2 regions of the Salinispora sp. H7-4 genome follow, and region 2 is predicted to be linked to the other one. Evidence: riboswitches for the same ligand, from Rfam matches in the RefSeq annotation. Region 2 holds a riboswitch; the other holds the start of a gene.
The links. A riboswitch is a leader RNA that binds a small molecule or an ion and turns the genes downstream of it on or off. The one in region 2 is predicted to bind ZMP and ZTP.

Region 1: it holds a riboswitch for ZMP and ZTP, as region 2 does, so the genes downstream of both, H0524_RS00660 (bifunctional 5,10-methylenetetrahydrofolate dehydrogenase/5,10-methenyltetrahydrofolate cyclohydrolase) here and H0524_RS01650 (glycine hydroxymethyltransferase) in region 2, are expected to answer to the same signal.

Annotation. Positions count from the first base shown of each region.
Region 1 is NZ_JABZED010000002.1:124,486-127,876, forward strand. Features, by position in the region: gene H0524_RS00650 (hypothetical protein) at 1-496, shown strand, start outside; gene H0524_RS00655 (dihydrofolate reductase family protein) at 570-1,832, shown strand; partial or broken gene H0524_RS24385 (GNAT family N-acetyltransferase) at 1,796-1,969, opposite strand; ZMP/ZTP riboswitch at 2,035-2,118, shown strand; gene H0524_RS00660 (bifunctional 5,10-methylenetetrahydrofolate dehydrogenase/5,10-methenyltetrahydrofolate cyclohydrolase) at 2,134-3,084, shown strand; gene H0524_RS00665 (Lrp/AsnC family transcriptional regulator) at 3,081-3,391, opposite strand, start outside.
Region 2 is NZ_JABZED010000002.1:343,150-346,540, reverse strand. Features, by position in the region: gene H0524_RS01655 (DedA family protein) at 1-281, shown strand, start outside; gene H0524_RS01650 (glycine hydroxymethyltransferase) at 307-1,743, opposite strand; ZMP/ZTP riboswitch at 1,775-1,865, opposite strand; gene H0524_RS01645 (metallophosphoesterase) at 1,978-2,859, shown strand; gene H0524_RS01640 (DNA polymerase domain-containing protein) at 2,950-3,391, shown strand, end outside.

The DNA.
Region 1 (3,391 bases), 220 kb from region 2:
CCCGCTTCGCCTTCCCCGCGTCGGCGCCATCCTGCTTCTGTTGGTTCCGACGGTCGACCTCGTCCTGCTTGCCGCCACGACGATCGACCTCCGCCGCGGCGGGACCGCCACCGCCGCGCACGGCCTCGCCGCGGCGTACCTCGGTTTCTCCGTGGCGTTCGGTCACCGCATGGTCCGCTGGGCCGACGTACGCTTCGCACACCGGTTCGCCGGCGGGCCACCACCGACCCGGGCGCCCCAGTACGGGCCGGAGCGCACCCGACACGAGTGGCGCGAGTGGGGTCGGGGCCTGCTCGCCTGGGCTGTTGCCTGCGCTCTTCTGCTCGCTGGTATCGCCCTCGTCGGCGACGCCGAGCGGACCCAGCAACTCTGGGGGTGGATCGGGCAGCTCAGCCTGGCGATGGTGATCTGGCTCGTCTTCTGGCCCCTCGCGTACACGGTGTTCCCCAAACGGGAACCACGCCGCCCCGCTAGCGCTGCGGGCCCAGAGGGATGAGTCGTCAACCAGGGCAGCTCCGGTGCTGGTCGGGTCAGACCAGCACGCCACCACCAGCGCGAAACGGTCAGGTATGACATCAGCCCAGCGGGACCCGAGCAGTTCGATCTTGTCGGTGTTGGAAGAACTCAGCGTCACCGGGCGCCGGGGCGGCCCACCGACGCTGCTCACGATCAGCCATCGGCCGCCGAAGCCGACCGTGCCCGCCGTCCTCGCCAACGGCGTCGACGGGGATGGCCCGCTCGAACTCCTGGCCCACTGGGTCGACCAGTGCCGCCGTCATCGTGGCATCGGCAACACGCAGCGGGACCTCGGTGTTGACGCGGTCGCCGTCTCGGGCGACGTCGACGGCCAGCACCTTGGCTACGCCATGGACCGCACCGGCCGGGAGTACCTCGTGCGGGGCCACCGACACGATGCCGAACAGCACCGCAGCAGCGGCACGGCAGTCGCGGACCGCATCGGCCTTCCTGCCCTTCTCACCGAGCGGCTCGCCGAGCTGGTCTGGCGGCTGGCGGGCCCGCCGCCGCCCGCCGCCGGTTCTCGGATCCGCGACATGTGGCCGGCCGCCGGACTGATCGACCTGGACGAAGACGAACTCCACGAACGCTACGCGCTGCCCTCCCCCACCGAGGGTCACGTACGCCTCGTCGCGGTGTCGAGCATCGACGGTCTCGCGGCGGTGGAGGGTTCCAGCACCGCCCTGACCAGCAGCGGTGACCAGCGGGTCTATCGCCTGATCAAACGAGACGCCGACCTGTTACTGCTGGGCGCGGGCACGGTCCGCGCCGAGCGGTACGGGCAGACCGCCCTGTCGGCTCCCGAGATCGCCCGTCGACGAGCCAACGGCCTAGCGTCCTATCCGGCCGTCGCGGTTGTCACCCGCAGCCTCGACCTCGACCTGAATGGCCCGTTGTTCCAGCCCAGTACCGCAGGTCATCGCCAGCCACGACCGATCCTGATCATCCCCGCCGCTGCGGCGGCCGAGGCCAGCACGGCGGTAGCCGAAGCCGCCGAACTCCTGGTCGCCGGCGACTACGACGTCGACCTCGACCAGGCGATCCAGCTGCTTCGACAGCGGGGGCACCGACGCATCGTCTGCGAAGGTGGCCCCGCACTGGCCGGCCAGCTGGCCCAGGCGGACCTGCTCGACGAGATCTGCATGACGATCACGCCGCAGCTACCGGCGGTGGCCGGCCCGCGGATCACCGCCGGTCCGGCGGGGCAGCCCGCGGGCGGGCAGTGGCAGCTCCACCGGTCCCTCCTCGACGAGCAGGGCAACCTGTTCCTCCGCTACACGCGCGCCCGACTCGGCTGCCCCTCCGTCGTGAAGTAGGCATCCGCCCGCCGTGGCGCCCACGGCTGGAGGTACTCACGATTGACAAGGTATGCCTCGGTCAGCGGCCCCGCATCGGGCTCCTCCACCAGACGCATCACGATCGCACCGGCCAGGGGGATCGGACGGATGTGCACGCTCGTCAGCGTAGTGCCGTGGCGGCGGGTCAGGGCTGGCTCACCCTGGGCGGGCTGTGGCAGGCTGAAGTCGACGCGACTGGCGGCACCGAGGATGGAATGACCATCAGGGAGCTCGTCGCGGAGGGTCGACCGCCTGGGCCTTCCGTGGGGCGAGGTGAGCCATGTCCACGTCGTTTGCGGTCGCCCGGTCACTGCCGGGTGGACCGGTAGCAGAGCAGATCCTGGCCGAGGTGGCGCAGGAGGTCACGCAGCTGCGGGCGGCCGGGATGACCCCGGCCCTGGCCACGGTGCTGGTGGGCGACGACGACGCGAGCGTCGGATACATCCGGATCAAGCAGCGGCAGGCCATGCGGTTGGGGTTTGCCTCCCCACACGTGCAGCTGCCGGAGTCGGCGTCGCAGGCGGACCTACAGGCAGTGGTGACGCAGTTGAGTGCGGACCCGGCGGTGCACGGCGTGTTGGTGCAGCACCCCGTTCCCCGGCACCTGGACTTCGACCGGGCGATGCAGGCGCTGGATCCGGAGAAGGACGTGGACGGGATGCACCCGGTGAACCTGGGCCGGCTGGCGTTGGGGCTGCCGGGACCGGCACCGTGTACGCCGGCGGGAATCGAGGCGTTGCTGGCGTACCACGGGGTGCCGGTGGCCGGCCGGGAGGTGGTGGTGCTGGGCCGGGGTGCCACGTTGGGGCGTCCGCTGGCGATGTTGCTGGCGCAGAAGCGGCCGACGGCGAACGCCGCGGTGACGGTGGTGCACACCGGCGTGACGGATTGGCCGCGGTACACCCGCCGGGCGGAGATCCTGGTGGCGGCGGCGGGGGTGCCGGGTCTCGTACGCCCGGAGCACCTGCGCCCGGGAGCGGTTGTCGTCGGTGGTGGGGTGCGGTACGCGGGGCGGCGGCTGCTGCCGGACGTGGACGAGGCGTGCGCGACGGTGGCGGGGGCGATGACTCCCCGTGTCGGCGGGGTCGGTCCGACGACGGTGGCGATGGTGTTCCGTAACGCGGTGCGGGCGGCACGGCAGGCGCTGACGCCACCGCACCCCGATGACGACGGTTACTCGGCCCCAACACCGGTAGGGCCCCCGGGTTCGGGCGCCTCGGGCGGGAGCTAGCTTCGTCCGGGGGTGCGGGGTGCCACCGGGGTGGCGACGATGAAGGAACTGGTGGTCTGGCCGTGGAGCAGGAACTGGTCGAGGACCGCCGCCAGGGCGTCCACGGCGGCTACGTGCACCTTGAGGAGGAAGCAGTCCTCGCCGGAGATCCGGTGGCACTCACTGACCTCGGGGACGCGGTCGGCCAACTCTGCGATCTTTGACAGCTGGCCGGGACCGGGTTGGATCCGCACCCAGGCGGCGACCGGGAGGCCCAGAGCCGCGGGGTCGATATCGACGCGGTAGCCGCGGATGACCCCGGCGTGTT
Region 2 (3,391 bases):
CCACCTTCGTCATGGCCGGTTACCTGCTCGGTGACAACTGGCATCTGGTCGAGGAGTACGCCGGGGTGCTTCAGAACATCGTCATCGTGGCCTGCGTGGCGGGGCTCGGCTGGTTCGTCGTCACCCGGCTCCGCCGGTCCCGGACGACCGGGGGAGTGCAGCCCAACGGGCCGGAGGACGAGTTCCCCGCGTCGCTGCCGCCCGTCGATGGTGTCCCCGACCCGCAGGGCCGGGGAACTCTCTACCGGAGTAGCTGGTCCGAGGACACCACCGTGCGCTGACACCTCCGATCGAGGCGCCGGCGGGCTAGCCGAGGTCGATGGCGGGATAGAGGGGGAAACCGGTGAGCAGGTCGCTGGCCTGCTTGCCGACCCGGTCGGCGACGTCCGGGTCCAGCACGTACTTCGCCTTCGACGGGGTGCCGTCGGCGTTCGTCCCGGGTGCGGTCCGGCTCAGGACGGTGTGGATCAGCTCGGCAGTGGCGTCCAGCTCGGCGGTGCCGAAGCCGCGGGTGGTCAACGCCGGCGTACCAACCCGGATCCCGGAGGTGTACCAGGCGCCGTTCGGGTCCTGCGGGATCGCGTTGCGGTTGGTGACGATGCCCGAGTCGAGGAGCGCCTGCTCGGCCTGCCGGCCGGTGAGCCCGTACCCGGTCACGTCGATCAGCGCCAGGTGGTTGTCGGTCCCGCCGGTGACCAGCTTCGCGCCCCGACGCTGCAACCCGTCGGCCAGGGCCTGGGCGTTGGCGACGATGCGCCCGGCGTAGTCGACGAAGTCGGGACGCCGCGCCTCGGCGAGCGCGACCGCCTTGGCCGCCATCACCTGCGGCAGCGGGCCGCCGAGCACCATCGGGCAGCCCCGGTCGACCTGCCCGGCGAGTTCCGGACCGCAGAGCACCAGGCCGCCACGGGGCCCGCGCAGCGACTTGTGCGTGGTGGAGGTCACGATGTGCGCATGTGGAACCGGGTCGAAGTCACCGGTGAAGACCTTGCCGGCGACCAGCCCGGCGAAGTGGGCCATGTCCACCATGAAGGTGGCACCGACCGAGTCGGCGATCTCCCGCAGGATCCGGAAGTTGACCTTCCGGGGGTACGCCGAGTAGCCGCCGACGAGGATCAGCGGCTTGAACTCGCGAGCGGCCTCGGCGACCCGGTCGTAGTCGATCAACCCGGTTTCCGGGTCGGTGCCGTAGCTGCGCTGGTCGAACATTTTGCCGGAGATGTTCGGCCGGAAGCCGTGGGTGAGGTGACCTCCCGCGTCCAGCGACATGCCCAGCATCCGCTGGTTGCCCAATTCCCGGCGCAAGGCGAACCAGTCGGCCTCGGTGAGGTCGTTGACATGTCGGGCCTGGGCGCGCTTGAGCGCCGGCGACTCGACCCGGTCGGCGAGGACCGCCCAGAAGGCGACCAGGTTGGCGTCGATCCCCGAGTGCGGCTGTACGTAGGCGTACGGTGCTCCGAACAACTCCCGGGCGTGCTCGGCGGCGAGCGCCTCGACGGTGTCGACGTTCTGGCAGCCGGCGTAGAAGCGACGGCCGACCGTACCTTCGGCGTACTTGTCGCTGAACCAGTTGCCCATGGCCAGCAGCGTCGCGGGGGAGGCGTAGTTCTCGCTGGCGATCAGCTTGAGCGACTCACGCTGGTCGGCCAGCTCGGCGCGGATGGCGGTGGCGACCCGCGGCTCGACGGCACCGATCACCTCGAGGGCGCTGCGATAGGCGGTGGACTCGGCGTTACCCGACATGTGACCTCCTGGTGAACGTTCCCGGTGGACGTGTGGAGGCCCAGGCGCTCGGCGTGCGTCCGCGTGGTGGGTCGTTCCCCGATGGTGCTCCATCCCAAATCGCGCCAGTCCCGACCCGAGGGGATCCTACCGGGTTCGCGGTGCGGCGCCCGGCCGACGTTCCTCCGCCGTGCCCGGCGGGGCAGCCCCGGATCGAAGATCGACGGCGGTGGGCAGCGCGGCTAGGATCGGCACATGGCGGGGCCGGGCGAGCGGGCGGACGGTCGGGGAAGTCTGCTCGCAATCAGTGATCTGCACGTGCGGCACGCGGAGAACCGGACGGTCGTCGAGCAGCTCCGCCCGGAGTCGGCAGCGGACTGGCTGCTGGTCGCCGGCGACGTGGGAGACACGGTTGCGCAGGTCGAATGGGCGCTGCGGCTGCTGGCTGCCCGGTTCGCGAAGGTGCTCTGGTCGCCCGGCAACCACGAGCTGTGGAGCCTGCCAGCCGACCCGGTGCCCCTGCGCGGCGCCGCCCGCTACGCCCACCTGGTCGAGCTCTGCCGGGAGCTCGGTGTCGTCACACCGGAGGACCCGTACCCGGTCTGGGAGGGGCCCGGCGGCCCGGTCACCGTGGCACCGCTGTTCCTGCTCTACGACTACAGCTGGCGCCCCGAGGGCCTCGACACGTCGCAGGCGGCGCTCGCCGAGGCGTACCGGACCGGGATCGTCTGCACCGATGAGTACCTGCTGCACCCCGACCCGTACGAGAGCCGGTCGGCCTGGTGCGCCGCCCGGGTCGCCGGGACGGCCCGGCGGCTGGCGGAGCGGGACCCGGCGCTGCCGACGGTCCTGATGAACCACTGGCCGCTGCGTCGTGAGCCCACCCGCATTCTCCGCTATCCGATCTTCGCGCAGTGGTGCGGCACCGAGGCGACGGCCGACTGGCATCGGCGTTTCGATGCGGCCGCGGTGGTCTATGGCCACCTCCACATCCCGCGCACCACCTGGTACGACGGGGTGCGCTTCGAGGAGGTGTCGGTGGGCTACCCCCGGGAGTGGCGGCGCCGGGGCGGGCCGTCGGGCCAGCCGCGCCGGATCCTGCCGGCGCCGGCCGGGTCGCCACCGACCGCCTGGTAGCCGTTCCTTCGCCGGGCGCTGTCGGATCCGTGCCGCTGGCGATGCGCGTCCGACCCGGTGTGCGCGGCGGATCACGGCTACGGTGTGGGCGTGGCGACGCCGGCCGAGCAGATCCGGGTGGGACGGCGGCTGGTCCGCGTCTCCAACCCGGACAAGCCCTACTTCTCCGAGTTGGGGCTGACCAAACTCGATGTGGTGCGCTATTTCCTGGCGGTCGGCGAGGGCATCCTGCGCGCCCTGCGGGACCGGCCGACGATGCTCGAGCGGTGGCCGCGCGGCGTCTTCACCGGTGCCAAGATCGCGACGCGGGCGGACAACCGCGGGGACGCCTTCTTCCAGAAGCGGCTGCCGGCGGGCGCTCCCGACTGGGTTCGCACCGCGCACCTGACGTTCCCGAGCGGTCGCAGCGCGGACGAGCTCGCGCCGAGTGAGCTGGCCGTGGTGGCCTGGGCGGTCAACCTCGGCACGCTCCGGTTCCACCCGTGGCCGGTGTCCCGACCTGATGTCGAGCGACCAGACCAGCTCCGCATCG